2 regions of the Metapseudomonas otitidis genome follow, and region 1 is predicted to be linked to the other one. Evidence: predicted binding sites of a transcription regulator. Region 1 holds the regulator's gene; the other holds the start of a gene.
The links. Region 1 encodes sigma-54, which starts transcription at its own class of promoters, with help from an activator protein. Its sites were predicted from a motif close to ANTGGCATNNANNTTGCTNT; they were not measured.
Positions count from the first base shown of each region.

Region 2: a site for sigma-54 is predicted at 7,760-7,779, ahead of PotMrB4_RS13420 (CmpA/NrtA family ABC transporter substrate-binding protein). Genes of this name have one in related genera too.

Region 1 is NZ_AP022642.1:1,276,686-1,288,546, reverse strand. It holds gene PotMrB4_RS06040 (KpsF/GutQ family sugar-phosphate isomerase) at 1-362, shown strand, start outside; gene PotMrB4_RS06035 (KdsC family phosphatase) at 362-886, shown strand; gene lptC (LPS export ABC transporter periplasmic protein LptC) at 895-1,467, shown strand; gene lptA (lipopolysaccharide transport periplasmic protein LptA) at 1,454-1,990, shown strand; gene lptB (LPS export ABC transporter ATP-binding protein) at 1,990-2,715, shown strand; gene PotMrB4_RS06015 (RNA polymerase factor sigma-54) at 2,859-4,358, shown strand; gene hpf (ribosome hibernation-promoting factor, HPF/YfiA family) at 4,440-4,748, shown strand; gene ptsN (PTS IIA-like nitrogen regulatory protein PtsN) at 4,764-5,228, shown strand; gene rapZ (RNase adapter RapZ) at 5,238-6,095, shown strand; gene PotMrB4_RS05995 (HPr family phosphocarrier protein) at 6,109-6,381, shown strand; gene PotMrB4_RS05990 (ZIP family metal transporter) at 6,396-7,328, opposite strand; gene PotMrB4_RS05985 (superoxide dismutase) at 7,328-7,939, opposite strand; gene PotMrB4_RS05980 (hypothetical protein) at 7,956-8,393, opposite strand; gene PotMrB4_RS05975 (class II fumarate hydratase) at 8,444-9,820, opposite strand; gene PotMrB4_RS05970 (hypothetical protein) at 9,813-10,208, opposite strand; gene pmbA (metalloprotease PmbA) at 10,397-11,743, opposite strand.
Region 2 is NZ_AP022642.1:2,923,128-2,934,988, forward strand. It holds gene nirB (nitrite reductase large subunit NirB) at 1-2,294, opposite strand, end outside; gene PotMrB4_RS13405 (bifunctional protein-serine/threonine kinase/phosphatase) at 2,537-4,216, opposite strand; gene PotMrB4_RS13410 (MFS transporter) at 4,213-5,421, opposite strand; gene PotMrB4_RS13415 (ANTAR domain-containing response regulator) at 5,843-6,421, opposite strand; gene PotMrB4_RS13420 (CmpA/NrtA family ABC transporter substrate-binding protein) at 6,438-7,649, opposite strand; gene PotMrB4_RS13425 (hypothetical protein) at 7,964-8,623, shown strand; gene PotMrB4_RS13430 (AAA family ATPase) at 9,099-11,195, opposite strand; gene PotMrB4_RS13435 (hypothetical protein) at 11,199-11,642, opposite strand; gene PotMrB4_RS13440 (hypothetical protein) at 11,642-11,861, opposite strand, start outside.

The DNA.
Region 1 (11,861 bases):
TGCACAGTGGCGACGCGCTGCCCCGGGTCGCCCGTGGCACCTCGCTGCGCGACGCCCTGCTGGAAATGACCCGCAAGGGGCTCGGCATGACCATCGTGCTGGAGAATGACGGCCGTCTCGCCGGCATCTTCACCGACGGCGACCTGCGCCGGACCCTCGACAAGGGCGTCGATGTGCACCAGGCGAGCATCGACGAGGTCATGACCGTGCACGGCAAGACCGCACGCGGCGAAATGCTGGCGGCCGAAGCCTTGAAGATCATGGAAGACCACAAGATCAACGTGCTGGTGGTGGTGGATGACAACGACACCCCCGTCGGCGCCCTGCACATCCACGACCTGACCCGCGCCGGAGTGATCTGATGAGCGAACACCTGCACCAGCGTGCCCAGGCAATCCGTCTGGCAGTCTTCGACGTGGATGGCGTGCTCACCGATGGCAAGCTCTACTTCCTGGCAGACGGCAGCGAATTCAAGACCTTCAATACCCTGGACGGCCACGGCATCAAGATGCTGATCAACTCCGGCGTACGCACGGCCATCATCTCCGGGCGCAGCACCCCGGTGGTGGAGCGCCGTGCACGCAACCTCGGTATCCAGCACCTGTACCAGGGCCGCGAGGACAAACTGGTCGTTCTCGATGAACTGCTGGGCGAACTGGGGCTGGACTACAACCAGGTCGCCTACCTGGGCGACGACCTGCCCGACCTGCCCGTGATCCGCCGCGTTGGCCTGGGCATGGCCGTTGCCAGCGCCGACGCCTTCGTGCGCCAGCATGCCCATGGCGTCACTGTGGCCAAGGGCGGAGAAGGTGCAGCACGCGAGTTCTGCGAACTGATCATGCGCGCCCAGGACACCCTGGACACCGCGCAAGCCGCCTACCTGTAGGTCCAGCCATGCCCAAGAACGTTCGCCTCGCCCTGATCCTTGCGCCCCTTGCCGCCCTGCTGATCGCACTGGGCTACTGGAACATCCGCCCCGAGAGCTTCATGGACCGCCAGGCCCAGCCCGCCGGGGACGAAAACGCCATCGACTTCTACGTCATCAATGCCACCAGCGTGCAGTTCCAGGAAGATGGCAAGCGCCACTATGAAATGACGGCGGACAAGCTCGAGCACATCAAGGCCACCGATGTGACGATGCTGACCAAGCCGGACCTGCAGCTTTATCGCGGCACCGACTACCCTTGGCATGTTCAGAGCGAACGCGGAGAGGTGGGCCCGGAGGGCAAGCAGGTCGAACTGATCGAACAGGTCCGCGTGGCCCGCACCGACCCCAAGGGACGGCCGACCATTCTGACCACCAGCCGACTGACCGTATTCCCGGATCAGGAATATGCGCAGACCGAGCAAGCCGTTAAAATCGACGCCGCCAACGGGGTCACCACGGCACAAGGAATGAAAGCGTACTTGAATGACGGCAGGATGCTCCTGCTGTCCAACGTAAGAGGCCAGCATGAGGTTCGTTAAAACCCTCCCCCTACTGCTCAGCCTGGGTGCCGCACTCGGAAGTGCCAGCGCCTGGGCACTGCCCAGCGACCGCGACCAGCCCATCCGCGTCCAGGCGGACAGCGCCGAGCTCGATGACAAGCAGGGCGTAGCAGTCTATCGCGGTGACGTGGTCATTACCCAAGGCACCCTGAAGATCACCGGCGACACCGTAACCATCACCCAGAACGCCCAGGGCGAGCTGGATGTGTTCACCTCGGTGGGCAAGCCGGCGTACTACGAGCAGAAGCCGGCTCCGGACAAGCAGATCGTCAAGGCCTACGGACGCACCATCCAGTACTTCGCTTCCAACGAGCGCATCGTGCTGATCGACCAGGCGAAGGTGATCCAGGAAGGCAATACCTTCGAAGGCGAGAAGATCGTCTACGACACCCGCCGCCAGATCGTCAACGCAGGTCGTGCCACCGGCACCAACGTCGGCACGCCGCGTCCGCGCATCGACATGGTCATCCAGCCCAAGAAGCAAGCGGGACAAGCACAGTAATGGCGATCCTCAAAGCCCAGCACCTGGCCAAGAGCTACAAGAGCCGCCAGGTGGTCCGTGACGTCAGCCTGTCCATCGAGAGCGGCCAGATTGTCGGCCTGCTCGGCCCCAACGGTGCAGGCAAGACCACCTGCTTCTACATGATCGTGGGCCTGGTCAAGGCTGATCAGGGTCGTGTCCTGATCGACCAGCAGGATGTCACCCACCAGCCCATGCACGGCCGGGCGCGCGCAGGTATCGGCTACCTGCCGCAGGAAGCCTCGATCTTCCGCAAACTGAGCGTGGCGGACAACATCATGGCGATCCTGGAAACCCGCAAGGACCTGGATCGCGCCGGGCGCCATCGTGAGCTGGAAAGCCTGTTGCAGGAATTCCACATCAGCCACATCCGCGACAGCCTCGGCATGAGCCTCTCCGGCGGTGAACGTCGCCGCGTCGAGATCGCCCGTGCACTGGCTACCGCGCCGAAGTTCATCCTGCTGGACGAACCCTTCGCCGGCGTCGACCCCATCTCCGTGGGCGATATCAAGCAGATCATCCACCACCTCAAGAACAAGGGCATCGGCGTACTCATCACCGACCACAACGTTCGCGAGACGCTGGATATCTGTGAGACGGCCTACATCGTCAACGACGGCCAACTGATCGCAGAAGGCACCGCCGAGGAAATCCTGGCCAACCAGCTGGTCAAGGAAGTCTACCTGGGGCACGAATTCCGCCTCTGAGCCACCCAGCGCCGCACAAGGGCGTTGCGCCTGCTGGAAAAATCATTCAAGGTCAGGCATATAATTTGCTTCCTGGTGGCGCCTCGGCGTCCTGTAGTGGATGGCGCACACGCGCCGGCGAATAAGGTGCAAAGCCCCCTGCCATGAAACCATCGCTTGTCCTGAAGATGGGCCAGCAGCTGACGATGACCCCGCAGCTGCAACAGGCCATCCGCCTACTCCAACTCTCCACCCTGGACCTGCAGCAGGAGATCCAGGAAGCGCTGGAGTCCAACCCCATGCTCGAACGCCAGGAGGAAGGGGAGGATTTCGACAACTCCGACCCCATGGCGGAGAGCGAGCAGCAGCCCAACTCCGGTAGCCAGGAAGCAAGCTTCCAGGAAACCACCGTGCCCACCAGCGACAGCGAGGGCATCGACGAGGGCGAGTGGCACGAACGCATACCCAATGAACTTCCCGTCGATACCGCCTGGGAAGACGTGTACCAGACCAGCGCCAGCAGCCTGCCCAGCTCCGATGATGACGAATGGGACTTCACCTCCCGCACCTCCGCCGGGGAGAGCCTGCAAAGCCACCTGCTGTGGCAACTGAACCTCGCACCGATGTCGGACACCGACCGCCTGATCGGCGTCACCATCATCGATTGCATCAACAACGACGGCTACCTCGAAGAAACCCTCGAGGAGATCACCGAGTCCTTCGATCCCGAACTGGGTATCGAGGTGGATGAGGTCAAGGTCGTGCTCAATCGGGTCCAGCAGTTCGAGCCCGCCGGCGTCGGCGCACGCGACCTGCGCGAATGCCTGCTGCTGCAACTTCGCCAACTGCCTACCAATACCCCCTGGCTGGGTGAAGCCCAGCGCCTCACAGGCGACTACCTCGACCTGCTCGGCAGCCGCGACTATAGCCAGCTCATGCGCCGCATGAAGCTCAAGGAAGACGAGCTACGCCAGGTCATCGAACTGATTCAGGCGCTCAATCCCCGCCCGGGCTCGCAGATCGAAGCCAGCGAACCGGAATACGTCGTGCCCGACGTCATCGTTCGCAAGCACAACGACCGTTGGCTGGTCGAGTTGAACCAGGAGGCCGTGCCCCGCCTGCGCGTCAACCCGCACTACGCAGGTTTCGTGCGCCGTGCCGACTCCAGCGCGGACAACACCTTCATGCGCAACCAGTTGCAAGAGGCACGCTGGTTCATCAAGAGCCTGCAAAGCCGCAACGAAACCCTCATGAAGGTGGCGACCCAGATCGTGGAGCATCAGCGAGGCTTCCTCGAATACGGCGACGAAGCCATGAAGCCGCTGGTCCTGCACGACATCGCCGAGGCGGTCGGGATGCACGAGTCCACGATTTCCCGCGTCACCACCCAGAAATTCATGCACACCCCACGTGGCATTTACGAGCTGAAATACTTCTTCTCCAGCCACGTCAGCACCTCCGAAGGTGGCGAATGCTCGTCCACCGCGATCCGCGCGATCATCAAGAAACTGGTGGCCGCCGAAAATGCCAAAAAGCCGTTGAGCGACAGCAAGATCGCTGGTTTACTGGAAGCACAGGGTATCCAAGTGGCCCGCCGCACAGTCGCCAAGTACAGGGAATCGCTTGGCATCGCACCTTCCAGCGAACGCAAGCGACTGATGTGAGCGGATTGATCCACGCCAAAGTGTTCCGGTGGCAGGCCCGTTAGCCTGTCTCTTACACACGGGCAATAAGGAGAAAGCGGTATGCAAGTCAACATCAGTGGACATCAACTGGATGTGACCGACGCCCTGCGCGACTACGTGATCGAAAAGTTCGAACGTCTGGAGCGCCACTTCGACAAGATAACCAACGTGCAAGTGATCATGCAGGTCGAGAAGCTGAAGCAGAAGATCGAAGCCACCCTGCACATCGCAGGCGGCGAGGTCGTTGCCAACGCCGAGCATGAAGACATGTACGCCGCCATCGACCTGCTGACCGACAAACTCGACCGCCAACTGATCAAGCACAAGGAAAAGCAGCTCAACCGCCAGCAGGGCGCGACCGTCCGCTGACCTCTCCCCTTCCCTATGATCCGACTTGAGCAAATCCTGACCCCCGGCCGTTCACTCGTGAACGTGCCGGGCGGCAGCAAGAAACGCGTGCTGGAACAGATCGCCAACCTCGTCGCACGCGACCTGGTGGATCTCGACTCGCAAGACATCTTCGAAAGCCTCGTTGCCCGCGAAAAGCTTGGCTCGACCGGCTTCGGCAACGGCATCGCCATTCCCCACTGTCGCCTTCAGGGCTGCGCTGCGCCGGTGAGTGCCGTGCTGCGCCTGGATGCGGCCGTTGATTTCGACGCCATCGACGGCGCACCCGTGGACCTGCTGTTCGTGCTGCTGGTCCCCGAAGCGGCGACCGATGAGCACCTGGAGCTGCTGCGCCAGATCGCCAGCATGCTCGACCGCAGCGACGTACGGGATCGACTGCGTCACGCGCAGGACAGCGAGAACCTGTACCAGGTGGTAGTCGACGTGCAGAACGCACAGTAAGGCACCGGCATGCGCCTGGTCATCGTCAGTGGTCGTTCCGGATCCGGCAAGAGCACGGCACTCGACGTACTCGAAGACAACGGCTTCTACTGCATCGACAACCTCCCTGCCGGGCTTCTTCCCGAGCTTGCCGAGCGCGCCCTGCTGCACACCGAACTGCTTCACCCCCAGGTTGCGGTGTCCATCGACGCCCGCAACCTGCCGAGCCAGCTCCAGCGCTTCCCGGAGCTGCTCGCCGAGGCCCGCGCCAAGCACATCCTCTGCGACCTGCTGTATCTGGACGCGGACGAGGAGACGCTGCTCAAGCGCTTCTCCGAGACCCGCCGGCGCCACCCGCTGACCACCGAGAACCGATCCCTGGCCGAGGCCATCCACGACGAGAGCAAATTGCTCGCGCCGATTGCCGACCTCGCCGACCTCAAGATCGACACCACGCACCTGAACCTCTACCAGCTGCGTGACACCATCAAGCTGCGCCTGCTCAACAAGCCCGAACCCGGCACCGCCTTCCTGGTGGAGTCCTTCGGCTTCAAGCGCGGCATGCCGGTGGACGCCGACCTGGTATTCGACGTGCGCTGCCTGCCCAATCCCTACTGGAAGCCCGACCTGCGGGACTTTTCCGGGCTCGACAGCGTCGTGGCCGACTACCTGGCCGCCCAGCCCGATGTCGAGGAGATGTACCAGGACATCGTCGGCTATCTGAACAAATGGCTGCCCCGGTTCGCCGCCAGTAACCGCGCCTACGTCACCATTGCCATCGGCTGCACCGGCGGTCACCACCGCTCCGTGTACCTCGCCGAGCGCATCGGGCGCGCCCTCAAACCGCTTCTCAAGAACGTCCAGGTTCGCCACCGCGACCTCACCTGAAAGGACAAACGCGATGCCTGCCTGTGAAATCACCATCTGCAACAAGCTCGGCCTGCACGCCCGCGCTGCGGCGAAGTTCGTCGGCGTGGCAGGCCGCTTCCCGTGTCAGGTACGCGTCGGACGCTCCCCGGAAAGCCTGGTGGACGGCAAGAGCATCATGGCCGTGATGATGCTGGCCGCCGGCAAAGGCACGCCCATCCACCTGCACACCGATGGGGACCAGGGCGACGAAGCCCTCAACGCCCTGATCGAGCTGATCAACAACAAGTTCGACGAAGGCGAATAGCCACGCCGCCCCCGCTACACCAGCGCCGTATCCAGCACCATCATCAGGCAGAAGCCGAACGCCAGCCCCAGGCTCCCGGCCACCGGGTGTCCACGCCTGTGGCACTCCGGGATGATCTCGTGAGTCACCGCGAAGAGCATCGCCCCCGCAGCCAGGGCCAGGCCCCACGGCAGTAGCACAGTCGAGACCTGCACCAACCACGCGCACAGCAGCGCGAACAGCGGCTCCACCAACCCGGATGTCGCGCCAATCAGCAGCGCTCGTCCCCGCGGCATCCCCGCCCCTGCCAGCACCAGGGAAATGATCAGCCCCTCCGGCAGGTCCTGCAGGGCAATGCCCAGCGCCAGGCTGTCCGCGCCGGCCAGGCCCGCGCCAGCCGCCACGCCCACCGCCATGCCTTCCGGAATGTTGTGCACCACGATGGCGATCACGAACAGCACCACCCGAGGCGCCAGACGCACGCCAGCCCCGGCATCGACGGGTAACGCCTGATCCGGCAACAGACGCCCCAGACCGAACAGCGCACTGGCACCCAACAGCAAGCCAATGCTGACCAGAAAACCCGCCGACCAGCGGGAGAACCCCAACTGCCCCGCCGCCTCCAGCCCCGGCATCAACAGCGAGAACACCGTCGCTGCCAACATCACGCCGGCCCCGAAACCAAGCAGGGCATTGGACGCCCGAGCCGACAGACGACCCAGGCACAGCACCGGCAAGGTGCCGACGGCCGTGCCCAGGGCGCAGAGGCTCCCGGCCATCAGCGCATGCCAGAGGTGCGGCTCCAGCACCCGCTCGGTGGCCAGCAGCGCCCGCCACCCCAGCAGCAGCGCCCCGATCAGCACCAGTGCGATGCCCAGCACCTGCCGCAGCGACAAGCCGCTGGGCAGGCCTGCCCCCACCAGCCGTCGTCGACGTGCCGGGGACGCCATACGCAAGGGCGCCGCCATCAGGCCAGCGCCTCTCGGTAGCGCCGCTCCACCTCGGCCCAATCCACCACGTTGTAGAACGCCCCGATGTATTCCGGCCGGCGGTTCTGATAGCGCAGGTAATAGGCGTGTTCCCACACGTCCAGACCCAGCACCGGCGTATTGCCGTGCATCAGCGGACTGTCCTGGTTACCGGTGCTCTCCACCACCAGGCGCCGTTCGGGCGTCACCGACAGCCATGCCCAGCCACTGCCGAAGCGCTTCAGCGCGGCCTGGGTAAAGGCCTCCTTGAAGGTAGCGAAACCACCCAGCTCCGCTTCGATGGCCGTACGCAGGGTTCCACCGGGCTCACCGCCACCTGCCGGCGACATCACGGTCCAGAACAGGCTGTGGTTCGCATGCCCGCCCCCGTTGTTGATCACCGCCACGCGCAAGGCCTCGGGCAGCTCATCGAGGCGACGCAGCACCTGCTCCACCGGCAGATGCCCGAGGGCGTTGCCCTCCAGCGCCGCGTTCAGGTTGTTCACGTAGGCCTGGTGGTGCTTGCTGTGGTGGATCTCCATGGTGGCCGCATCGATGTGCGGTTCCAGCGAGTCGTAGGCATAGGGCAAGGCAGGCAAGACATAAGGCATGGAGGGTGCTCCTCTCTCAGTGGTAATGGCGGCTCATGACGGCTGCTCGGCGGGCGACGGGGGCGCCGCGGTCCAGCAAGCGGTCGGTGCGCGGGTAGGTGCCGTGGTCCTGAATGAACTGCATCAGCGTGGCGTAGGTCCGCCCACTGTGGCGCTGCGCCATCTCCCGCAGGTCCTGCGGCTGGCGAGCGTCATACACCAGCTGCAGCAGGCGCTCGTGGCAGGCGCAGAGGTACTCGGCGGTCTCCTCCGGCTGCTCCAGCATCAGGTGCAGGTCACCCAGGTTGTGGTACGACACCACCAGTGCGGACACCGCCTCGGCCGGTTCCGGCCAACGCTCCAGCAGCATCTGCGCCTGGGCCAGCGCACGCAGGTAGAGCTCGCGCGCCTCGATCCAGTCCCCGTCGTGGAAGCAGCGGTTGCCCGCCGTGATGATGCGTTTCCAATATTCCATGCGACACCTCCAGAACAGGGACGCCACCGGAGCGGCGCCCGGTGGAGCGGCTAGAGGCCGCCCTCGGTGAGTTTCTCGGGGTTGAGCAACTGCTCCAGCTCGGCCCGGGACAGTGCGGTGTGCTCCTCGGCCACATCGATCACCGGGCGCCCCTCGCGGTAGGCCTGCTTGGCGATTTCCGCCGCCTTCAGGTAGCCGATGATGGGGTTCAGCGCCGTCACCAGGATGGGGTTGCGCGACAGCGCCTCCTGCAGCTTCGGCTGGTTGACGGTGAAGCTCGCCACGGCGCGGTCCGCCAGCAGTCGGCTGCTGGTGGTGAGCAGCTGCAGGCTGCCCAGCAGGTTGTGGGCCACCAGCGGCAGCATCACGTTCAGCTCGAAGTTGCCGGACTGCCCCGCCAGGGTGATGGCGGCGTCGTTGCCGATGACCTGGGCGGCCACCATCGCCGTCGCTTCCGGAATCACCGGGTTGACCTTGCCCGGCATGATCGAAGAGCCCGGCTGCAGGGCCTCCAGCTCGATCTCAGCCAGCCCGGCCAGCGGCCCCGAGTTCATCCAGCGCAGGTCGTTGGCGATCTTCATCAGCGACACCGCCACCGTCTTCAGTTGTCCGGACAGGGCCACGGCGGTGTCCTGGGAACCGATCAGGGCGAAGAAGTTGCTGCCAGGGGCGAAGCGCAGGCCGGTCAGGGTATTCAGCTCGTCGCAGAAGCGTTCGGCGAAACGCGGGTGGGCGTTGATCCCGGTGCCTACTGCCGTGCCGCCCTGGGCCAGTTGCAACAGGCTCGGCAGCAGCGCACGCAGGTGCTCGATGTTGCTTTGCACCTGCTGCGCCCAGCCATCGAGTACCTGGCTCATGCGCACCGGCATGGCATCCATCAGGTGGGTACGCCCGGTCTTCACATAAGGGCGGACCGCCAGGGACTTCTCGCACAGCACCTGCAGCAGGTGACCCAGCGCCGGCAGCAGGCCCTCGGTGAGTTCGATGGCCGCGCTGATGTGGATGCTGGAGGGGATCACGTCATTACTGCTCTGCCCGCAGTTCACGTGGTCGTTGGGGCTCACCGGCTCGCCGAGCAGGCGCCCGGCCAACGTGGCGATCACCTCGTTGGCGTTCATGTTGGAACTGGTGCCGGAGCCGGTCTGGAACACATCCACCGGGAAGTGCGCCATGAAGTCCGTAGCCAACAGCTCCTGGCAGGCCCCCACGATGGCATCGCCCATGGCCGGGCTGATCTGCTCCAGTTCCACGTTGGCGCGGGCCGCCGCCGCCTTCGCCAGGATCAGGGCGCGGATGAAGGGCGCCGGCATCCGCAGGCCGGACACCGGGAAGTTGTTCACCGCCCGCTGGGTCTGGGCGCCATAGAGGGCATGGGCGGGCACGGCCAGCTCGCCCATGCTGTCGCGTTCGATTCGGGTGTCAGTCACGCTGGGCTCCTTCTTCGGGATCGTGGTAGCGGAGGGACGGCGCCAGGTTCAGGGTCGCCAGGCGCCATTGCAGCGCGCGAAGGCGGCGCTGCAGGGCAGAGCTGCGCGCGTGGTGGCGCAGCTCCTGCAGGGGGAGGTAGGCGTAGTCCAGGCACTGCGCCCGCCAGTGGGCCGGGAGCGCCCGGTCTTCCGCGCTGCGCAGCAGCAGGTCGAGGCAGGCCTCGAAGATGCGCCAGGGCGAGGCGCCTTGGCGCTCGGCCAGTTGCCGGGCCTCGTTCAGGTAGCGCACCAGCAGGCGCGGCTCGTCCGGACACAGCGCGCAGCGGATGCGCAGGCCGGTCGAGCGCCAGCGGGCGGTAGCCGGGTTTTCCTCGCGGCAGGACTGCATGGCAAACCTCTAACGAAAATCATTCGCGAATGAGAATAATAATATTTAGAGATAATTGCCAAGCGCCGTTGTGCAGGCCCGCTCGCCAGCCGTGGGCTGCGTTTCGATGAAAGCGCTTGAAAAAGCAGAAAAAGAAACGAAAACGCGCCCATTGGGCGCGTTCTCAGGGGCGGAGCGTGTGGAGGCGATCAGCTGCCAGCAACAGTCATCCGCTCGATCAACACCGAGCCAGTACGGATGTTGCCGCGCATCTCCAGGTCGGAGCCCACAGCGAGGATCTGGCGGAACATGTCCTTCAGGTTGCCGGCGATGGTCACTTCCTGCACCGGGAACTGGATCTCGCCATTCTCCACCCAGTAGCCGGCCGCACCACGGGAATAGTCGCCGGTCACCATGTTCAGCCCCTGCCCCATCAGCTCCGTCACCAACAGGCCACGCCCCATGCGGCGCAGCAGCGCCTTCTGGTCTTCCGGGCCGTGGCTGACGAACAGGTTGTGCACGCCGCCGGCATTGGCCGTGCTCGGCAGGCCGAGCTTGCGCCCGGAATAGGTGCCCAGCACATAGGACACCAGGTCGCCCTTCTCCACGAACGGCTTGGCGTAAGTGGCCAGGCCATCGTTGTCGAACGCCGCGCTGGCCATGGCGCGCGGGATGTGCGGGCGCTCATCGATGCTCAGCCATTCGGGGAACAGGCGCTGGCCCAGCGCGCCCTCCAGGAAGGAGGACTTGCGGTACAGGTTGCCGCCGGAAATGGCCGACAGGAAGCTGCCGAACAACCCCGTGGCCAGCTCCGCTGCGAATAGCACCGGCACCTCGCAGGTGGGTACCGCCCGGGCCCCCAGACGGCTGACGGTGCGCTCGGCGGCGCGGCGACCGATGCTCGCCGGATCCGCCAGCTGGGTGCCAATGCGGTTCACGTCGTACCAGTAGTCACGCTGCATCTGGCCTTCGCTGCCGCCGATCATCACGCAGCTCAGGCTGTGGCGGGTGCTGGCGTAGCCCCCGACGAAGCCATGGCTGTTGCCGTACACGCGGCAGGCCTGGTGGGTGCTGAGGGTGGTGCCGTCGGCATTGGTGATGCGCGGATCGGCATCGAAGGCCGCCGCTTCACAGGTGAGCGCCAGCTCCACCGCCTGCTCCGGGCTGATGGCCCAGGGGTGGTAGAGGTCCAGCTCCGGCAGGTCGCGGGCCATCAGGGCCGGGTCGGCCAACCCCGCGCAGTCGTCTTCCGAGGCGTGCTTGGCAATCGCCAGGGCCGCCGCCACGGTCTCGCGAATGGCCTCTTCGCCGCTGGCCGAGGTGCTCGCCGAGCCCTTGCGCTGCCCTACATAAAGGGTGATGCCGAAGCCCTGGTCACGGTTGAACTCCACCGTTTCCACCTCGCGCTGACGCACCGTGGTGGACAGCCCCTGCTCCATCGACACCGCCACCTCGCAGGCCGTCGCGCCCTGGCGGGCGGCCTCGGCGATGATGCGCTCTACCTGCGCCTGCAGCTCCGGAAGGGCCTGCGGGCCAACACCTTGTACGTCACTCATAGCCACTCCGATTTCTCAAACCCGTTTCGACGGGGCGGGCGCCGCGCGCCCTGCCCCACCCGCCGCGAACGCGGCGCCAGCCGGGACGGACAATCCCCCTCCGACTGGTTATCATGGC
Region 2 (11,861 bases), 1.6 Mb from region 1:
TGGCGGATGTGCGCCATGCCCACCCGTTGCAGGTAGTGCACGGTGCGTTCGAGGTAGAAGGCTTCCTCGCGGTAGAGCTGGAGGAAGGCACCGCTGTATTCGCGCACCTCGTCGGCGGTCTTGAGCTTGACGAAGAACTCCGCCACTTCGGTGCGGATTCCACCGTTGCCGCCGATGTACAGCTCCCAGCCGCAGTCCACGCCGATGATGCCGATGTCCTTGATGCCGGCCTCGGCGCAATTGCGCGGGCAGCCGGAGACGGCCAGCTTGACCTTGTGCGGCGACCACATGTTGAACAGGTCGTGCTCCAGGTCGATGCCCAACTGGGTGGAGTTCTGCGTGCCGAAGCGGCAGAACTCGCTGCCGACGCAGGTCTTCACCGTGCGGATGGACTTGCCGTAGGCATGGCCGGAGGGCATGTCCAGGTCCTTCCAGACGCCGGGCAGGTCCTCCTTGCGAATGCCTAGCAGGTCGATGCGCTGGCCGCCGGTGACCTTGACCATGGGCACCTGGTACTTGTCCGCCACGTCGGCGATGCGGCGCAGCTCGGCGGCGCTGGTGACGCCGCCCCACATGCGCGGTACCACCGAGTAGGTGCCGTCCTTCTGGATGTTGGCGTGGGCGCGCTCGTTGATCAGGCGCGACTGCGGGTCGTCGTGGGCCTCGCCCGGCCAGGTGGAGATCAGGTAGTAGTTCAGCGCCGGGCGGCAGGTGGCGCAGCCGTCCGGGGTGGTCCAGCCCAGCGCGGCCATGGTCTGCCCGAGGTGGGTCAGGTGCTGCTCGCGGATGGCCGCGCGCACCTGCCCATGGTTCAGCTCGGTGCAGCCGCACACGGCCTTTTCGCTCTTGGGCTTCACATCCGCTGCACCGCCTACGGTGCTGATGAGGATCTGCTCCACCAGCGGTGCGCAGGAGCCGCAGGAGCTGGCGGCCTTGGTGTGCTTCTTCACCTCGTCGACGCTGAACAGGCCGTTGGCCTGGATGGCTTTGACTATGGTGCCCTTGCACACGCCGTTGCAGCCGCATACCTCGGCGCTGTCGGGCATGCTCGCAGCGCTGCTTTGGCCCTGGTGGCCGACGTCGCCCAGGGCGCTCTCGCCGAACATCAGGTGGTCGCGGATACCGCTGATGTCGGCGCCCTCGCGCACCTGGCGGAAGTACCAGCCGCCGTCGGCGGTGTCGCCATAGAGGCAGGCGCCCACCAGCACGTCGTCCTTGATGACGAGCTTCTTGTAGACCCCGCCGATGGGGTCGGAGAGGGTGATGGTCTCGGTGCCGTCGCCACCCATGAAGTCCCCGGCGGAGAACAGGTCGATGCCGGTGACCTTGAGCTTGGTGGAGGTCACCGAGCCCTGGTAGCGGGCGAAGCCGAGCATGGCCAGGTGGTTGGCGCAGACCCGCGCCTGTTCGAACAGCGGCGCCACCAGGCCGTAGGCGATGCCCCGGTGGCTGGCGCATTCGCCGACGGCGTACACGCGCGGGTCGTAGGTCTGCAGGGTGTCGTTGACCAGGATGCCGCGGTTGCACGGCAGGCCCGCGCGCTCGGCCAGTTCGGTGTTGGGGCGGATGCCGGCGGCCATCACCACCAGGTCGGCCGGGACCACCTCGCCACCCTTGAACTGCACGGCGCAGACGCGGCCCTCGCCGTTGTCCATCAGCTCATCGGTGACGGTGTTGAGGCGGAAGTGGATGCCTCGCGCCTCCAGTGCGCTCTGCAGCAGCTTGCCGGCGGTGCGGTCGAGCTGGCGCTCCAGCAGCCAGTCGGCCAGGTGCACCACGGTGACGTCCATGCCGCGCTGCTTGAGGCCGTTGGCCGCCTCCAGGCCGAGCAGGCCGCCGCCGATCACCACGGCGTGGCTGTGACGCTGGGCGGCGTCGATCATGGCCTGGGTGTCGGCGATGTCGCGGTAGCCGATCACACCCGCCAGGCGGTTGCCCGGCACCGGCAGGATGAAGGGGTTGGAGCCGGTGGCGATCACCAGGCGGTCGTATTCGGCCTGGGTGCCGTCGTCGGCGGTGACCACTCGGCGGCGCCGGTCGATGGCCACCACCTTGCGGTTGAGCAGCAGCTGGATGCGCTGCTCGGCGTACCAGTTGAGGTCGTTGAGGACGATGTCCTCGAAGGCCTGTTCGCCCGCCAGCACCGGCGACAGCAGGATGCGGTTGTAGTTGGGGTGCGGTTCGGCGCCGAACAGGGTGATGTCGTAGAGGTCGGGGGCGAGCTTGAGCAGTTCTTCGAGGGTGCGCACTCCGGCCATGCCGTTGCCGATCATCACCAGCTTGAGTTTCTTCATGCGGAAGGCTCCTGCATAAAAATCCGGGCAAACAAAAAAGGCGTCCCGCTGTTGCCAGCAGGACGCCTTTGTCCAGGTCCCGTTCGATCGGGAAGGGCACCCACTCGCCGTTGAGCAGGGGCCTGTGAATGTGTCGAAACCTCTCTAGCAGGCAGCGTGCCAACCCGTCGGAGCCCGCCCGGCGCGGCGTTGCGGCACCCGGCACGGTAAAAGCGGGGTGGCGCGTGCGCCGTCCGGGGGCGTCATGCGCCGCCGTGGTGCGCCAGCAGGGCCAGCCCCAGCAGCAGGTTGCCGGCCAGTGCCAGCAGGGCGATGGCGCGCCAGGTGGCGGCCGGCGCCCGTTGAAGCAGGGGGCGCGGGCGGCTGTCGTCGCGGCGCTCGCCGCGCTCCAGTTCCAGCAACCAGTGCTCGGCGGTTTCGTGGCGCTGGGTCGGGTCCAGGGCCAGGGCCTTGTCCAGCAGGGCATCGATCCACGGCGGGACGTCCGGCCGGTAGCGGCTGGCCGGCGTCGGCGGCCCCAGGCGCGGACGCTGGAAGGCCTCCACCTCGCCCTGTGGGAAGTGCTGGGTGAGCAGCCGGTACAGGGTGACGGCGGCGGCGTAGAGGTCCAGCCCCGGTGCGGGTGCTGCACCGGCGTAGGCTTCCGGCGGCAGGTAGCCGGGGGTGCCGGGCAGGCCCGCGTCCGGCTCGGCGGACAGCCCCGGGCAGTAGGCGAGGCCGAAGTCCAGCAGGCGCAGCTGGCCGTCTTCGCCTTGCAGCAGGTTCTCCGGCTTCACGTCGCGGTGCAGCACGTTGCGCCGGTGCAGGGTCCCCAGGGCCTGCAGCAGCTGGCTGGCCACCTGCAGCCAGGCGTCCAGGGGCAGCGGGCCATCCTCGGCCAGGCGCCGGCCGAGGTCGCGCCCGGGGTATTCGCGCTGCACGTAATAGAGGTGCTGGCGCTGGGGCAGGGGGTGCACCTCGGCGAAATGGCGGCCGGCCACCCGGCGCAGGAACCATTCCTCCTGCAGCAAGGCGATGGCCGCCTCCGGTTCGTCGTGGCGCTCGTGGGGCAGGGTCTTCAGCAGCCAGTCCTGGCCAGCGGCATCGCGCACGCGGTACAGCAATGACTGGCGCGAGGCAGCCACCTGGCCCTGCACCCACCAGCCTTCGAACCGTTGGCCGGGGCGCAGCTCGGGGGGCAGGGGGCGGTCGTCCACTTCGGCCATGGCATCGGCCAGGGCCCGTTCCGGCAGTTGCTGGACCTGTACCAGCAGGGCGCTGGCGTTGTCCTGGCTGCCGGCCAGGTGGGCGGCGCTGACCAGCGCGCGGGCGGCGGCCTCGGGGTCGGCTTCGTCCTGCAGCAGGTGGCGGATGCCGTCGTCGCCAAGGCTGGCCCAGACGCCGTCGCTGACCAGCAGGAAGGCGTCGCCCTCGTGCAGGTCGCCGTCGCGGTAGTCCACCACCAGGTGCTGATCCAGGCCGAGGGCGCGCTTGAGCACATGCTGCATGCCGGGCTGATCCCATACGTGATCCTCGGTGAGGCGCTGCAGGCGGCCTTCGTGCCAGCGGTAGGCGCGGCAGTCGCCGACGTGGGCGAGGGTGAAGCGGCGCCCGCGCAGCACCAGGGCGGTGAGGGTGGTGAGCAGCGGCTGGCCACCGCCGTTGGCGCGCAGCCAGCGGTTGTGGGCCAGCAGCAGGCGGTCCAGGGCCTGGGCCACGGCCCAGGTTTCCGGCGTGGCGTAGTAGTCCAGGGCCAGCGCCTGCAGGGTGGCGCGGGCCGCCAGGCCACCGTCGGCGCACTGGCTGACGCCGTCGGCGAGGGCGAACAGGCTGCCCTTGCTGGCGGCCAGGGGCGCGGCGGGGGTGACCACCCGCAGCGCGTCCTGGTTGTCCCGCCGGGGGCCGGTGGCGCTGGCCTGGCCGACCCGCAGGCGCAGGCTCATACCCGCGCTGCGGTGAGGGCGGCGCTGCCCCAGGTGGTGCGCCAGCGCAGCTTGACGCCGTACAGCCCGACCCAGGCCAGCAGGCCGAGGCTGGCGAACAGCCACAGGCCCAGCTGGTAGTCACCGGTGTGCTGCTTGATGGCGCCGAGCCCGGCGGTGAGGCAGAAGCCGCCGATGCCGCCGGCCATGCCGATCAGCCCGGTCATGACGCCGATCTCCTTGTGGAAGCGTTGCGGCACCAACTGGAACACCGCGCCGTTGCCGGCGCCGAGGCTGAGCATGGCGATGACGAACAGCGCCAGGGCGGCGAAGACGCTGCCGAGGTTGAAGCCCACGGCGGCGATGCAGAGCGAGGCGAGGGTGTAGACCACCAGCAGGGTGCGAATGCCGCCGATGCGGTCGGCGAAGGCGCCGCCGATGGGGCGCATCAGGCTGCCGGCGAACACGCAGGCGGCGGTGTAGTAACCGGCGGTGACCGGCTCCAGGCCGTACTGGTCGTGGAAGTAGCCGGGCAGGGTGCTGGCCAGGCCGAGGAAGCCGCCGAAGGTGACGCTGTAGAAGAACATGAACCACCAGCTGTCACGGTCACCCAGGGCCTTGAGGTAGTCGCCGAGCGCCTTGGGTGCCGGGCGATTGGGAGCGTTGCGCGCGGCGATGGCGAAGATCGCCAGGGTCAGCACCAGCGGCACCAGCGCCAGGCCGAACACGTTGTTCCAGCCGTACAGGGCGGCCAGCCCCGGGGCGAACAGCGCCGCCAGCACGGTGCCGGAGTTGCCCGCCCCGGCGATGCCCAGGGCCTTGCCCTGGTGCTGTGGCGGGTACCACTGGGAGGCCAGCGGCAAGGCAACGGCGAACGAGGCCCCGGCGAAGCCGAGGAACAGCCCCAGCAGCAGCGCCTGCTCGTAGCTGTGGATGCCCAGCTGCCAGGCGCCGAACAGTGCGCCGATGACGATGACCTGGCCCAGCAGGCCGGCACTGCGCGGCGAGGTGCGGTCGGCCAGCAGGCCCATCAGGAAGCGCAGCACGGCGCCGGCCAGGATCGGTGTGGCGACCATCAGGGCGCGCTGCTGGGTGGTCAGCCCCAGGTCGGTGGCGATCTGCACCCCCAAGGGGCCGAGCACGTACCAGACCATGAAACTCAGGTCGAAATAGAGAAAGGCGGCGAACAGGGTCGGGGTGTGGCCCGCTTTCCAGAAACTCGTCATCGAACGAACTCCTCATCTGCATCAGTGGGGAACCGGACGGACCACCCCCGGCAGTGCACGGCGGTTGCGTCCCTCCGGCACATGCGCGCCGGACGGGGTCGGGCGCGCCCGGCCGGTCATGGCCGGGGCTGGATCGGGTGATGTCACACGCGCGGGCGGACTGCGCCGCGCTGCCCCTGCGCCGGGGCTGGAACGCAAAAGGCGCCGCGATCCCGCAGCCGGTGGGCTGGGGAAACGCGACGCCTTTGTCGTTCGGTGGGCAACCGCCGTTGGCTACCTGGGGGAGGCTCAGCAAGAGCCGGGCCAAGTGCGGGGGTGGGCTGGCAGGGCAGGCGATGCGCCGGTTGGCAGGCTGCCGGGGGGATTCATGCCGCTGGGACGATGCCCCGAGCAGGGGCACGCGGCCCCGGCCTGCCCGGCTTCAGTGCCCGAGCATCTCGTGCATGGCGATGATCTGTTCGGCCACCTGGATGAGCTTCTGCTGCCGGCTCATGGCCTGGCGGCGCATGAGGGTGTAGGCCTCCTCTTCGCCGCATTGCTTCATCTTCATCAGCAGGCCCTTGGCCAGCTCCACCCGCTTGCGCTCGGCCAGTTGCTGCTCACGGGCGTTGAGCTGGGCGCGCAGGGCCTGGTCGCTCTCGAAGCGGGCGATGGCGACGTCGAGGATCGGCGCCAGACGCTGGGCCTGGATGCCCTCCACCACGTAGGCGCTGACGCCGGCCTGGATGGCCTGGCGCATGATGGCCGGGTCGTGCTCGTCGGTGAACATGACGATGGGGCGCGGGCGGTCGCGGCTGACCAGCACCACCTGTTCCATCACGTCGCGGCCGGGGGATTCGGTGTCGATCAGCACAACGTCGGGGCGCACGGCCTCGACCCGGCGCGGCAGGTCGATGTCCAGCCCGGATTCGTCCACCACCTCGAAACCGGCCTCGCTCAGCGCGGCCTTGAGCCGGCCCATCTTCTTCGGGGTGTCGTTGATCAGCAGGATGCGCAGCATGGCGGTCGTCCCTGGGTCAGAGCAGCGGGGCGGTCGCATCGGCGAGCGCGTGCACGGGGAAACGGCGGGCGTAGCCGGCCGGGTCGTCGCCGGTCCAGGCGACGCCATCCATCAGCAGCGCACTGCGCATCGGTGCCGGCACGGCGATGCCGAGGGCCTCGGCGGCGTCGCGGTACAGCGCCAGGCATTGCACCTGGCGGGCGATGGCCAGGTAGTCCGGGTCGTCCCGCAGCAGCCCCCAGCGGCGGAACTGGGTGAGGAACCACAGGCCGTCGGAGAGGTAGGGGCAGGTGGCGCGGCCCTCGTCGAAGAAACGCAGGGGATGGGCGTCTTCCCAGTGGTGGCCGAGGCCGTCGTGGTAGTGGCCGAGAAAGCGCGGCTCGATCACCTCCAGCGGCGCGCCGACGTAGGCCTCGGCGCTGATCAACTGGGCGGTGCTGCGGCGGTTCTCGGGGTTCTGCTCGATGAAGCGGCTGGCGTCCAGCACCGCCATCACCAGGGCGCGGGCGCAGTTGGGGTACTGCTCGACGAAGGCCCGGGTGGCGCCCAGCACCTTCTCGGGGTGGTCCGGCCAGATGGACTGGCTGGTGGCCAGGGTGAAACCCTGGCCGCGCTCCACCGCCAGCGCGCCCCAGGGCCCGCCGGCGCAGAAGCCGTCGATGCGCCCGGCCTGCAGGTGCGCAACCATCTGCGATGGCGGCACCACCTGGGTGTCGACATCGCGCAGCGGGTGGATGCCATGAGCCGCGAGCCAGTAGGCCAGCCACATGGCGTGGGTGCCGGTGGGGAAGGTGTGGGCGAAGGTAAGCCGTGCGCCGTGCTGGTGCACATGGCGCACCAGTGCCTCGGCGTGGGTCACGCCCGCCTGGCGCAACGGCTCGGACAGGTTGATGCCCTGGCCGTTCTGGCTCAGGGCCATGAGCACCGCCATGGGCGTGGCCGGGCTGCCGATGCCCAGGTGGCTGCCGTAGACCTGCCCGTAGAGCGCCTGGGCGGCATCCAGCCGGCCGCTGGTGAGCCCATCGCGCAGCCCCGCCCAGGATGCCTGCCGATGCAGGTTGAGGGTGAGGCCGTAGGGCTGGGCGAAGCCCTGGGTGGCCGCGACGATCAGCGAGGCCGAATCGGTGAGCGGCATGAAGCCGATGTCGAGCGCGCTCTTCTCGGGCGCGTCACTGCCGGCGACCCAGGCCAGGGCATCGCGGCGGGTGGTCGGGCGGGCGTGATCCATGGTGTCCCTGTCCTCGAAATGAAAAGGCGCCGCCCCGACCCTTCGCACAGTGCGATGGCCGTTGGCGGCGCCGTTGCCGTCGGGCCCCGACGGTGGGGCCTGGAGGGGGGATAGCAAGGGGTGTGCCAGGGGCGTTGGGGGTTGAAGCCGAACAGCGCCCGATCCCGACGCCACGGAGCGCCCGTTGTCCCTCGGCTCGCCCTAGTGCCGCTGTGCTAGTTGACGCTCACTCGCACCCGTCGCTAGATTCCGGCCCTTCTTCGCCGCAGGGCCCCTCGCCCCGCAGCCCTCACCGTGGCAAGGAACGGCCCGTCATGCACAAGATCACGCCCTTACTGCTCACCAGCGCCCTGGCATTCATCTGCCTGCCCAGCCACGCCGAGTACATCGAGCCCTTCAGCTGCAGGAACGGCTACTTCCCCTCCGAGGGCAAGTTCACCAAGCTCTACACCGTCGTGGGCAAGCACCAGACGCACTTCTTCAAGGACACCGAGGGCTGCCCCGAATCGGAGGGGTGCATGCAGAAGGCCTACGTCATCGAGGGCGATGAGGTGCTGGTCAACAAGATCGAAGGCGACTGGGCCTGTGCCTGGTACCAGGGCAAGAAACGCGAAACCGTGGGCTGGATCGTGCTGGAGAACCTCGCACCGGCAACTGACCCCGTGCCCCAGCCCACCGACTGGCTGGGCACCTGGAAGACCCCGGCAAGCTCCATCACCATCGAGCAGCAAGAGCAGGGCAATGGCCTGCACGTGACCGGCGATGCCACCTGGGGCACCGGCGCCAGCACCCACATCGGACAGATCGACGGCATCCTCAAGCCAGAAGGCCGCTACGCGATGACCAAGGAAGGCGACGGCAAGTACGACTGCGCTGTGGAGTTCAGCCGGGTCGGCCGCTTCCTGATCGTGGATGACAACAACAATTGCGGCGGCATGAATGTGAGTTTTGATGGGGTTTACGTCAGGGAGTAGTAGGGCAAGGTGAGTGCACCGATTCAGCGGGGGCAGGTGCCGTATCGCGTCCTACCTGCGCACCCTGATGTGCCGTCCGAACAGCCCGATTGATCGGATAAGACTCCAACTCCCGAACGTTGAAGGGGCATAGGGAACGTAGGGGCGACTTCAGTCGCCAAGGGATGCGCAGCATCCCGGGTGGCGTCCGATGGCATGCAGCCTGCTTAGCGACTGAAAGTCGCCCCTAAAGAATGCGAACCCTAAGCCTTGAGCCCTTAGGCGCTGAACACTGCTTGTGTGCCACATGCCCAGAATCACCCTTTAGTTGCCGGGGCGGGCGATCCAAGTCAGTGTCTCGCTACAGCGGTTAGCCCCGTGTTTTGGGCATGGGGTTTACCTTCCCTCAGAAATGGAAAGGAACCGCCTCGCCGTTCGTAAAGTGCGCCCGCCGTTGGCGCGGTGCCGTCGGGCGTTCACGGTTACGCCCTTTGCGTTAATCGGTTTCTGTTGACTTGCTAGGTGTAATGCACTTTTCACCAAGTTGAATGTATTTGAATTTAACGCCGTCTGTAGATTCTTTGAAAACCGCTTCGTAATCGTCAAAAGAAGCGGCAACGATAGATTGTAGTCCTGGCGCGGAAGAGAGCATTTTGAAAAGAGCTTGCTGACTTTTTGTAGCCATCGAGTGCTGGCCTGGCTCATCAAGAATGATAATACCCGGATGGTTACCTTTCACAGTTGGATAAGAAGACGTCTGGTAGAGGGCAAGAATATAGCTCCATATCAGACGTACAAAATCACTGGCGCTTGAGTTGTGAGCCATGCTGCCATTTTTTACCAGTTGATCTTTTCTTTTTTGCTCTGCTGGTGAATCTATAATTTCTCTGAGTTCAATTTTTGCTAGATATGGTAGTAGATTTACATAATTGAATTCGATGTCAGATATGTCGGCGCTAAGGTAATCGAATGCGCCGGCGTTGGCTCTAAACATTTTCTCGAATATCGATATTTTTCTTTTGTCTTCCGAGGAGTAATGCTCTGTCGGGAGTGATTTTCTCTTGCTCTGGTTGTCCTTAAGTTTGTCGCTTAGTGAAGAGAAGTCTTTTAAGGTGCTGAGGAATTCCTCATTGAATTTTTGGAATTTTTCAATTTCAAGCTCAATGAATAGTTGTTGTTTTATTATTGCGCGAGAAAGGGTTGTGCCTTTTGTTGCATCATTTCGCAGCGAGTTTAGTACGGATCTTGCTCGCTCAAGTCTGGCTCCGTACTCGCTGACGGCTAGCTCTGCGTCTTGAATCGTCTGTTTTAGGCCCGCTTCTTGGCGGCTCAGCATTGTCGCCTGACTTTGTAAGTAGCGTATGTTGGTTTCGATGTCCATTTTGCTACCAACTTCGCTCAAGTTGGTTAGTGAGTCTTCGATATGCTGATGGCATGTCGGGCAAGAGTCACTGGAGATACTGAGCCCTATTTCGGCTCCGTAATTTCTAAGTTTTTGTGCGGTTTGGTTGCTTGTCAGTTCGTCTTGAGCCTGTTTTGCCATGATCGAAAGGCTTGCAAGGGTTGCTTTTTGAATGGCTAAGTTACTAACGGCTTTTTCGTAGCTGTTTGTTAGGCTGGCGATTTCTTCTGTTTTTTGTGCAATGTCTTCAATGGTCTTGTTGGAGGTTCCATCTTTGAATTCATTTCCTTTGATTTCAAGTTTTTTGTGTTGGTTCTTCAGATTTTCTACGTAGTACTGAATTGTATATGTTTTGCCTTCAATTATTTTGTTTAACTCTAATTTGTTGGGCTCGAAAGGGATTGGTATCTTACTGCTAAGGCCATCTAGTTTTAACCCTAGACCTGATGCTTGAGCGGTGATTTTTTTTGCCAAGCTACTCCATTCGTTGCTTATGATTTCGGACTCTTTGTCAAGCTCTGCTTTTTTGGCTTCTTGCTCGAAAACGTCTGTGCCCAATAGATATTCTACGACTTTGATGCGAGCGTCCCGAACGCTGTAGAAAGGGATATTCGCAATATAATCGGTCCAGCCACGCTTTTGCTCTACCGCAAGCGCTGCAAAAATAGCTTGCAGATACAGCTTAACTTTCTTGCCGTTTGAGTCGTAAACCGTAGGTAGATTAAGTCCTAAGAATTTCTCTAGGAAGGTAAAAAAACCTTCCTCATATATTGCGCTATATTGGTCGTGTACAAATTTAAATTGAGATGGGCCTGAAAAATTTTGAGTAAGTACTGGTCCTTGGGTGATTTTTGCGAGTTTGGTGTTTTGATGTTGGCTTTTTATAGGTCGGGTTATTGTTACGATGTTGCCAGATCGGTTCTCTATTTCAATGGAGACGCTTGATTCAACGATAAAGTGCTTCGAGCCTTCGTATTCAACGTAATCTCTAACTGAATACTGTAGTGTTCGCTCGCTCTTTGCGCCAACTAGCTCTTCCATTCCTAGGCTATAGAGAAGGCTGTTGATTATAGTGCTTTTGCCTGATGAGTTTGATCCTCTGATTATATTGAGGCCTTTTTCAAAAAATGTTTTGAATCCGAAATCCTGATCATGACACTTGATGCTAATTTGCAGTGCTCTTATAAGCATCTCTTAATCCCATCCTTTTGATACAGAGGTAACCATTTCCTCTGTGATCCCTTTGCCAATTTTTTTCAATTGAGATTTTTCTTTTGGAAAGGCAGTCTCGTCGTTGATTATTACATCAAGAAGCTGGTTGCCTTTTTTCGTGATTTTTAGGTTCAAGCCTTCAATGGTAAATATTTCTTCCTCAAGAGCTAGTTGCAATGCGACAGCAAGGGCAGGGTCGAAGCCCCACACAGGTATCGATAGCTTTTTATTTTTCGCGGCAATTTCAAGGGAGCTAATTCTGCCTCTCGATTTGAGAGCCCAGTTCAGAAGGTGCAGTTTGATAAGGCTGCACTTTTTCCCTCGGCAGCAGATTTCTACTATCAATAGTGCCTGAGTGATTTTGTAGAGTGGGCGCTGTTCAGCCAAGGCAGGTGAGGGGCGGCGCGTGAACTTAATTCTCGCCATTATTCGTAATCCAGCTGACAGAGGCCAAGCCAGTTGGCTACAGCATGATTTACGATATCTGTGGCGAGTGCGTAGTCGACATGAGGGCGAAGCTCTTCTAATAGTCGATTCGTTAAGTCTATTCGGATTTTTTCAGTTAGTTCATTGGGGGTGGCATTTAGCGTGTCACTCCAGTCATCTACTTGTTTTTGGAATGTTGCAAGAATTCGCTCTACTTTA